Regions from separate parts of the Streptomyces sp. HUAS 31 genome, predicted to be linked through region 2. Evidence: riboswitches for the same ligand, from Rfam matches in the RefSeq annotation. Region 2 holds a riboswitch; each other region holds the start of a gene.
The links. Region 2 has a riboswitch for S-adenosylmethionine ahead of PGH47_RS37300 (amino acid ABC transporter permease). Riboswitches for the same ligand answer to the same signal wherever they lie in the genome.

Region 1: it holds a riboswitch for S-adenosylmethionine, as region 2 does, so the genes downstream of both, thrC (threonine synthase) here and PGH47_RS37300 (amino acid ABC transporter permease) in region 2, are expected to answer to the same signal.
Region 3: it holds a riboswitch for S-adenosylmethionine, as region 2 does, so the genes downstream of both, PGH47_RS11715 (aminotransferase class V-fold PLP-dependent enzyme) here and PGH47_RS37300 (amino acid ABC transporter permease) in region 2, are expected to answer to the same signal.

The regions. Positions count from the first base shown of each region.
Region 1 covers NZ_CP116353.1:4,434,763-4,438,031, forward strand. The annotation lists gene PGH47_RS19510 (cold-shock protein) at 1-103, opposite strand, end outside; gene PGH47_RS19515 (MoaD/ThiS family protein) at 546-821, opposite strand; gene thrC (threonine synthase) at 818-2,104, opposite strand; SAM riboswitch class I at 2,123-2,292, opposite strand; gene PGH47_RS19525 (glucosyl-3-phosphoglycerate synthase) at 2,440-3,269, shown strand, end outside.
Region 2 covers NZ_CP116353.1:8,412,827-8,416,095, forward strand. The annotation lists gene PGH47_RS37290 (MarR family winged helix-turn-helix transcriptional regulator) at 1-6, opposite strand, end outside; gene PGH47_RS43140 (putative leader peptide) at 185-295, shown strand; gene PGH47_RS37295 (glutathione S-transferase C-terminal domain-containing protein) at 353-1,249, shown strand; SAM riboswitch class IV at 1,317-1,425, shown strand; gene PGH47_RS37300 (amino acid ABC transporter permease) at 1,780-2,763, shown strand; gene PGH47_RS37305 (amino acid ABC transporter ATP-binding protein) at 2,760-3,269, shown strand, end outside.
Region 3 covers NZ_CP116353.1:2,649,555-2,652,823, reverse strand. The annotation lists gene trpD (anthranilate phosphoribosyltransferase) at 88-1,152, shown strand; SAM riboswitch class IV at 1,228-1,344, shown strand; gene PGH47_RS11715 (aminotransferase class V-fold PLP-dependent enzyme) at 1,474-2,856, shown strand; gene PGH47_RS11710 (glycerate kinase) at 2,811-3,269, opposite strand, start outside.

The DNA of each region.
Region 1 (3,269 bases), 4.0 Mb from region 2:
TCTGGATCGCGCTGTAGTGGACGAAAACATCCGCACCACCGTCGACCGCGATGAAGCCGTACCCCTTCTCCGCGTTGAACCACTTGACGGTGCCCTGAGCCATGCCTAACTCCCCTATTACTGGCCCTTGCACAGATCCACACTTCGCGGATCCGGGTCAGACCTCACCCCCCATCGGTCGGGGGCGTGCGCCGGAACGCGTCGACCGCGGCTGAATGTATCTGCCCAACTGCCGTCTGCAACAGGTCAATCGGACGAGAAATCCGGGCACGACCGGTCGGGAATGTGGGGACAATTCCGCTGACTTCAGGTCAAGTCGGACCCGGCATACGGAACAAAAGCCGCAAAAAACCCGCACACTTTGGCTACTTCTTGTCGGGCTTACGGCAGAAATTCAAGGCAACCGACTCGGAGATCGGCGGCACGTTCCCCAACTGTACCTCGCTCAACCACACAGAATTGCCCCCTCCGCTTCTCTCACGGAGGGGGCAATTCGATGAACTCTCAGTAACCTGGGTTACCGAAGGTAATGATCGGTCATTCGGTCAGCCGCCGGCGACGGCCGGGATGATGGAAACGCCCGCACCGTCCGGGGTCGCCGTCTCAAGGCCCTGCTCGAAACGCACGTCGTCGTCGTTGACGTAGACATTGACGAACCGGCGCAGCTTGCCCTGGTCGTCGAGCACCCGGGCGGCGATCCCGGTGTGGTTCTTCTCCAGGTCGGTGATGACCTCGGCGAGGGTGCCGCCCTCGGCGGCGACCTCGGCCTGCCCGCCGGTGTAGGTGCGCAGGATGGTCGGGATGCGAACGGTCACGCTCATGCGAGGCCAGCCTCTCGGAAGGAGTCCAGGTTCGGGCGGATGGTGGCGGTGAGGCCGGTGCCGGCCACCGCGTCCAGCGTCTTGAGGCCGTCGCCGGTGTTCAGCACGACGGTGGTCCTGGTGGGATCGAGGACGCCGTTCTCGATCAGCTTCTTCGTCACACCCACGGTCACCCCACCGGCGGTCTCCGCGAAGATGCCCTCGGTCCGGGCGAGGATCTTGATCGCGTCGACGACCTGCTCGTCCGTCACATCCTCCACGAACCCGCCGGTGCGGCGCGCGATGTCGAGGACGTACGGTCCGTCGGCCGGGTTGCCGATGGCCAGCGACTTGGCGATGGTGTTCGGCTTCTGCGGACGGACCACGTCGTGGCCGGCCTTGAACGCGGTCGACACCGGCGAGCAGCCCTCGGCCTGCGCACCGAAGATCTTGTACGGCTTGTCCTCGACGAGCCCGAGCTTGATCAGCTCCTGGAGCCCCTTGTCGATCTTCGTGAGCTGCGAGCCGGACGCGATCGGGACGACGAGCTGGTCCGGGAGCTGCCAGCCGAGCTGCTCGCAGATCTCGTACGCCAGGGTCTTGGAGCCCTCGGCGTAGTAGGGCCGCAGGTTGACGTTGACGAAGCCCCAGCCCTCGCCGGCCGGGTCGCCGATCAGCTCGGAGCAGAAACGGTTCACGTCGTCGTAGTTGCCCTCGATGCCGACGAGCTCGCCGCCGTAGATCGCGGCCATGACGACCTTGCCCTGCTCCAGGTCGTGCGGGATGAACACGCACGAGCGGAAGCCGGCGCGGGCGGCCGCGGCACCCACCGCGCCGGCCAGGTTGCCGGTGGAGGAGCAGGAGAGCGTGGTGAAGCCGAAGGCGCGGGCGGCCTCCAGGGCCTGGGCGACGACACGGTCCTTGAAGGAGTGCGTCGGGTTGCCGGAGTCGTCCTTGACGAACAGCTTGCCGGCGTCGACGCCGAGCTCGTTCGCGAGGTGGTCGGCCTTGACGAGCTTGGTCCAGCCGGGGTTGAGGTTCGGCTTGTCGGCGACGTCGGCCGGGACGGGCAGGAGCGGCGCGTAGCGCCAGATGTTCGCGGGGCCCGCTTCGATCCGCTTGCGGAGCTCCTCGGCGTCGTAGGCCGAGAAGTCGTAGGCGATCTCCAGCGGGCCGAAACACTCCTCGCACGCGAAGACCGGGCCGAGCGGTACCCGGTGACCGCACTCGCGGCAGGAGAGCGCCGCGGCGGGGCCGAGGTCTACGGTGGATTCGGTGGTGCTTGCAACAGTCTGCGCAGCCATGTGAGGCGAGGCCCTTTCTCCTCATCTTCCTCACGACGCATCTCGCCGTGAGACGGATTTGGCACCTTCCCTAGCCGGGAGCCTCGCGGAGACGATCAACGGTGACGATCGACGCTGATCTACGAGAACCGACTGGAGGGTTGCCGGGGCTTCATCGGGCCGTATCCCTCTGCCCCTCTGGATGAGCGGTATTCGGTTGTTGACGACGGCCGACCTCGGACATGCGATGGTCATCCGCGTTGTTCAAGACTGTAACCGAACGCCAGGACAGTTGAGCTAGCCGTCCGAACCGCGAGATGGATCACAGACGTCCCGACAGTGAGGAGCCGCCGACCGTGCTGGAAGAAGCAGAGCGCTGGCTGAGCAGCCGCTCCTGGTCCGTAGCCGACCGCCCGCTGCATCACATCCTGGCCGCCAAACAGCGCTCGGGCCAGTCGGTGTCCGTCGTGCTGCCCGCGCTCAACGAGGAGGAGACGGTCGGCGAGATCGTCGCGATCATCGCCCATGACCTCGTCCGGCAGGTCCCGCTGGTCGACGAGATCGTGGTCGTCGACTCCGGCTCCACCGACCGCACCTCCGAGGTGGCCGCCGCGGCGGGCGCCCGGGTGGTGCACCGCGACGAGATCCTGCCGCGCGTCCCGGCCGTGCCCGGCAAGGGCGAGGTCCTGTGGCGCTCCCTGCTCGTGACCGGCGGCGACATCGTCTGCTTCATCGACGCCGACCTGAAGGAGTTCTCCTCCGACTTCGTCTCCGGGATCGTCGGCCCGCTGCTCACCGACCCCGGCGTGGACCTGGTCAAGGCGATGTACGACCGCCCGCTCGCCGGTGCCGCCGGACAGGGCGGCCGGGTCACCGAGCTGATGGCGCGCCCGCTGCTGAACATGCACTGGCCGCAGCTCGCCGGCTTCGTGCAGCCGCTCGGCGGCGAGTACGCGGCCCGCCGCAGCCTGCTGGAACAGCTCCCGTTCCCCGTCGGGTACGGCGTCGAGCTGGGCATGCTGGTCGACGCGCTGCACCTGGTGGGGCTCGACGCCCTGGCCCAGGTGGACGTCGGGGTGCGCAAGCACCGGCACCAGGACGGGCAGGCGCTCGGCCGGATGTCCGCCGCGATCTACCGCACGGCGCAGCTGCGGCTCGCCCGCGGGCATCTGGTGCGGCCTTCGCT
Region 2 (3,269 bases):
GGGCATGGAACTCTCCTTTGGCCGCGACGTCGGACAGGCGGTGTCGGACGGGGAACAGGCGATTTTCGTTCGGGTTCAAATTGTACGGAAGGGGCCGCCGCTTCCCGGACCCTGGACGCCCTCTTGACGTGGGCCGCGGGTGGACCGACACTCGAGCATATTCCTAGTGAATTGGTAGGGAAGCATGGGGCGCCTTGAGTCGATCACCGGTCGAGTGATCCGTACGCCCCTTCTCACGTCCCGCCGTCACATCGACCTGCTCCGCGTATGCAGCGCGATCAGCCCCCTGGGCTGAACCCCCACGTCGCCTTTGCCGACCGCGCACGTCCACACGCCTGCCCCGGGGAGAGTCATGTCCGTCACACCGTTGGCCGCCCACACGTCCACCCGGCCCGCCCCCGCCTTCAGGGGCCGTATCGGAAGGGACGCGCGCAGCGGCCACTACGCCGTGCCGCGCCGCTACCGCCTCCATCTGTCGACCGCCTGCCCGGACGGCCTGCGCATCGCCGTCGCCCACGCCCTGCTGGGCCTCGACGACATCTGTCCCGCGACCTTCCTGGCCCCGATCCCCGACTCCGCCGACGACGGACACTCCGTGCTGCGTCCGCTGTACGACGCCAGCGCCCACCGCTACTCGGGACCGGCCCTCGCGCCGGTCCTCAGCGACGACTGGTCCGGGCGCATCGTGAGCAACCACGCCCCCGACATCACCCGTGACCTCGCCCGGCGCTTCGGCCACGGGCGCCTGGAGCTCTACCCGTGCGGCGCGGAGTCGGAGATCGAGGCCGTCGAGGACATGTGCGCCGAGGGCATCGAGGAGGCCGCGCAGCGAGCGGGCGCGGCCGGCGCCGGGCCCGCGGAGCGCGACGAGGCGCTCGGAACCCTGCTGCGTTCCCTCGGCGCGCTGGACCGGTGGCTCGACGGGCGCACCTACATGATCCGCAATCAGATCACCGCCGCGGACGTCGAGTTGTGGGTCACCCTGGTCCAGCTCGACACCGTCCACCGGCACCACCTGGACGCGACGGCGGTGCAGCGCATCGCCGCCCACCCCGCCCTGTGGGACTACGCCCGCAGGGTCGCCGCCCACCCGGCGTTCGGCGCGCACCTCGACCTCGACGCCATCGCCCGTCGCCATCACGCCCGTTGCCAGGGACTGGAAGCCGCCGGTGCCGCCGTCCAGATCCTGGACTGGGCCACCCACGCGGCGGCCGGGACCGGCGCCCGACCGCAGGTCGAGGGGCCCTGAGCCGTTCCGCACCGTGGACCGGCGTTGACATTCGTTCGGGCAACTGTCTTAACTTACGGCCCAGAACGGTCATGAGCGTCAGCGACAAGCCCTGGCTCGCTGACCGGCAACCCTCGCGTCGCGGTGGGGTGCCCCAGGTGACGACCGGACCGGATGACATTCGGTAAGCGCGAGGCCCACAAGGGCCGGAAAAGCGAGTGACGACATGGACGCAGCTCCCAGGACGGCCGAACGCCGCTCCCAGAGCCGCGTCCTGTCGTTCACGAACCTGCTCGTCGCCGACCGCACCGTCGATCTGCTCCGAGTCAACAGCGCACTGTGTACCGCACCGGGCTGCGCCCGCTGTCGTGGCTGACGCCTTCTCCTTCTCTCTGCCACGCACTCCCTGACGACCACCGCCGGAGCGGTGTGCCGTCGCCCGCCCAGCCCCAGGTACCCGCGCCTCCCGTGAGACGTCACGCCGCCCCGCGGCCGTCGTCGCCGCACCCTGCGCCGGGTCCGGGGAATTCCGACTCCTGCCGGAGCCCTCCATGAGTGAACCCCCAGGCGCCGCCGTGTCCCTCGCCGAGGCACCGCCGCCCACCGACACCCCGTCAAGACCCCTCGCGGCACAACGAGTTCTGCCGCTGCGACGACCCGGTCGCTGGATCGCCACCGCCGTGGTCCTGGTCCTCGCCGCCCAGTTCGTCCACGGCCTGGTGACCAACCCCTTCTACCAGTGGGACCGCTTCGGCTACTGGTTCCTGCGGCCGACCATCCTCGACGGACTGCTCGTCACCCTCGAAGTCACCGCCTACAGCGCGGTATTGGGGCTCCTCGGCGGCATCCTGCTGGCGCTGGCCCGGCTCTCGCGGAGCCCGGTGCTGCGGGCGGTCAGCTGGATCTACGTCTGGGCGTTCCGCTCCATCCCGCTCATCGTGGTGCTGCTGTTCCTCTACAACTTCAGCGCCCTGTACAGAACGCTGAGCGTGGGCGTGCCCTTCGGCCCCGCCTTCTTCTCCTTCGACGAGTCGAAGCTCGCCACCGACATCGTCATCGCGGTCGTCGGCATCAGCCTCCACGAGTCCGCGTACGCCGCCGAGGTCGTCCGCGGCGGCATCCTCTCCGTCGACCAGGGCCAGCACGAGGCGGCCGCGGCCCTCGGCCTGCCGAAGGGCTACCAGTTCAAGCGGATCGTGTTCCCGCAGGCACTGCGCTCCATCATCCCGAACTACGTCAACCAGCTCATCGGCCTGATCAAGGGCACCTCGCTGGTCTTCTACGTGTCCCTGCTCGACCTGTTCGGCGCCGCGCAGTCCATGGGCTCCACCTACCCCGGCGACATCGTGCCGCTGCTGATGGTCGCCACCGTCTGGTACCTGATCCTCACCAGCGTCGTCTCCGTCGTCCAGTTCTACGTCGAGCGCTACTACGCCCGCGGCGCCACGCGTTCCCTGCCGCCGACCCCGCTGCAGAAGCTGCGCATCGCCATCACCGACCTCAGGGCCCGCGTCCGCAGGGAGGCCGCCGTATGACCGCCGAGACCCTCCTGAGCGCGGGCGCCACCGTGGAGGTGCACGACGTGCACAAGTGGTACGGCGCCCACCGGGTGCTCAACGGCGTCGACCTGACCGTACGGCCCGGCGAGGTCACCGTGATCCTCGGCCCGTCCGGCTCCGGCAAGTCCACCCTGCTCAGGGTCGTCAACCACCTGGAGAAGCCCGAGATCGGCCACGTCAGCCTCGACGGCGAGCTCATCGGCGTGCGCCGGCAGGGCGACCGGCTCAAGGAGCTGAGCGAGCGGGCCATCCTCGCCCAGCGCGGCAGGATCGGCTTCGTCTTCCAGAACTTCAACCTCTTCCCGCATCTGACGGTCCTCGACAACGTGGCCGCCGCCCCGGTGGCGACCGGCAGACTCGGCAAGCCCGCCGCCCTGGAACTCGCCCGCGACCTCCTCGACCGGGTCGGCCTCGCCGACAAGGCCGGCGCCTACCCACGGCAGCTGTCGGGCGGCCAGCAGCAACGCGTGGCCATCGCCCGC
Region 3 (3,269 bases), 5.8 Mb from region 2:
GCCCTTCTCCGTGTCCCGGGGCTGGATAGGGTGGACTCGTTGAGACTCGCGTCCCGTAGTGCGGGACGCCCGAACCTGGAGCGGCTTATGAGCGCTGTGACCCCCGCTGGAGGCGACACCGCGGCGGGCCGCTCCTGGCCCCTGCTGCTGAACGGCCTGCTGGACGGCCGGGACCTGTCCGCCGACGACACCGCGTGGGCGATGGACCTGATCATGCGCGGCGAGGCGACGGACGCGCAGATCGCCGGGTTCGTGGTGGCGCTGCGGGCCAAGGGCGAGACGGTGCAGGAGATCACCGGACTGGTCCGGACGATGTACGCGCACGCGAATGTGATCGAGGTGCCGGGGCCGACCGTCGACATCGTCGGCACGGGCGGCGACGGCGCGAAGACGGTCAACATCTCCACGATGTCGGCGATCGTCATCGCCGGCACCGGCGCGAAGGTCGTCAAGCACGGCAACCGGGCCGCGTCGTCGGCGTCGGGCGCCTCGGACGTGCTGGAGAAGCTCGGCGTCAACCTGGAACTGCCGGTCGGGCGGGTGGCGCAGGTCGCCGAGCAGGCCGGGATCACCTTCTGCTTCGCGGTGAAGTTCCACCCGTCGCTGCGCCATGTGGCCGCGGCGCGCGGACAGTTGGGCATCCGGACGACGTTCAACGTGCTCGGTCCGCTGACCAACCCCGCCAAGGTGCGGGCCCAGGCGGTCGGCGTGGCCGACCCACGTATGGCGCCGATCGTCGCGGGCGTCTTCGCCGAGCGCGGCAACTCCTCGCTGGTGTTCCGCGGCGACGACGGCCTCGACGAGCTGACGACCACCGCGACCTCACGGGTGTGGGTCGTGCGCGACGGCAAGGTGACCGAGGAGGCCTTCGACCCGCGCGACGTCGGCATCGAGCTGGTCCCCGTGGAGGCGCTGCGCGGCGCCGACGCCTCCTACAACGCCGAGGTCGCCCGACGCCTCCTGGACGGCGAGACAGGGCCGGTGCGCGACGCCGTACTGCTGAACTCGGCGGCGGCGCTGGTGGCGCTGGCGCCCGGCGACGGGCCGCTGACTGAGCAGATCAGGGCCGGTATGGCCAAGGCGGCGGAGTCCATCGACTCGGGGTCCGCGAAGCGGACGCTGGAGCGGTGGGTCGCCGCGAGCAACGCCTGATCGGCACCTGACGTCGTCCCGCGATCCGGACACGGGTTGCGGGACGACGATCATTTCGCGTACGTTCCTGTACCAGGTCATGAGTGACAGTCATGAGGCCCCGGCCGACTGTCCGGCAACCCTCCGTCCGTGGCGGGGTGCCCCGGGTGAAGACCAGGCCGTAGGCAGCGAGGTCTACGGCAAGCGCGGGCCCCTCTCGAAACCAAGGGTCCTGGTCGTTCGAGGGAGTCTTCCGTGAGCAAGCGAATGCGATAGGGCCGCCGAGCCCCGCCTCCGCGCACCCACTTTCACTTTCTTCTTTCCTCTCACGGGAGTTCCGTCATGTCTGTCTCCACCGCTGCCTCCGTTCAGACCATTTGTGCCCCGCTGCCCGTTCTGGGCCGGGATGTCACCGTCCCCCTCGTCACTGGCGGCGAAGTCACCTACGCCGCGCTGGACTACGCCGCCAGCGCCCCCGCCCTCCAGCGCGTCTGGGACGACGTGGCCGCCTACGCGCCGTACTACGGCAGCGTCCACCGCGGTGCCGGATACCTCTCGCAGCTCTCCACCGACCTGTTCGAGAACGCCCGCCGGACGGTCGCCGAGTTCCTCGACTGCCGGGACGACGACCAGGTCGTCTTCACCCGGTCCACCACCGACTCGCTGAACCTCCTCGCCGCCGCCCTCCCGGCCGACTGCCAGGTCTTCGTGTTCGAGACCGAGCACCACGCCTCGCTGCTGCCGTGGCGCGACGCCCGCGTCACCTACCTCAACGCGCCCCGCACCCCCCGCCAGGCCGTCGAGACGCTGGAGCGCGCCCTCGCGGACCGCACTGTGTCGATTGATGGGGGCTACGGCCCGGCCCTGGTCTGTGTCACCGGCGCCTCGAACGTCACCGGCGAGCTGTGGCCGGTGCGCGAACTCGCCGCCGCCGCGCACGCCCACGGCGCCCGGATCGTCCTGGACGCCGCCCAGCTGGCCCCGCACCACGCGGTCAGCGTCCGTGACCTGGACGTCGACTGGATCGCCTTCTCCGGACACAAGCTGTACGCCCCGTTCGGCTCCGGCGTGCTGGCCGGCCGCTCCGACTGGCTGCGCGCGGCGGAGCCGTACCTCGCGGGCGGCGGCGCCAGCCGCAAGGTGTCCCGGCGCGAGGACGGCGGCGTCGACGTCGAGTGGCACGACAGCGCCGCCCGGCACGAAGCGGGCTCCCCGAACGTCATCGGCGCGTACTCCATCGCCTCCGCCTGCAAGGCACTCACCGAGGCCGGTTTCGACGACCTCGTCGCCCGTGAGCAGTACCTGATCGAGAAGGTGCGGGCCGGTCTCGCCGAGGTGCCCGAGGTCCGGATCCTCTCCCTCTTCGGCGACGACGCCCCGCGGGTCGGCGTGCTCTCCTTCGTCGTCGCGGGCTGGAACAGCTCCCACTTCGCCGCCGCCCTGTCCGCCGAGTACGGCATCGGGGTCCGGGACGGCCTGTTCTGCGCCCACCCGCTGGTCCGCACCCTGCTCGGCAGCGACCCGCAGGCCCAGGGCGAGTGCGGTGCCCCGGAGGCGGCGCCCGGCGAGAAGTCCCTCAACGCCATCCGCGTAAGCTTCGGTGCCGGTACGCCGGACGAGCACGTCGAGCGGTTCGTGAACGCCGTGAAGGAACTCGTGACGGACGGCGCGAAGTGGAACTACCGCACCGAGGACGGTCGTTGCGTGCCGGACACCTCCGCGTGAGCGGGTAGCCGGGCGCCCAGCAGGATCATGCGCAGGGCGCGTTCGGTCGCGTCCGTGAGCAGTTCGGAGGCCCGCACCAGGGCCTCCGCCAGGGCCATCGGCGCGGGCAGGATGCCGCTGAACGCGTCGACGCCGGGTACGTCGTGGGCGCCCTCGCCCAGCGTGCCCGCCAGCGCGAGCACCGGGCGGCCGTACAGCTTGGCCCGGCGGGCCACCTCGGCCGGGACCTTTCCGCGGGACGTCTGGTGGTCCAGGGCGCCCTCGGCGGTGACGACCAGGTCGGCGCGGGCCAGGCGGGCATCGAGGTCGAGGTGGTCGAGGAGCACGTCGAAGCGGGGGAGCAGGCGGGCGCCGAGCGCGGCGAGGCCGGCGCCCAGACCGCCGGAGGCTCCGGTGCCGGGGCCGCCGTAGAG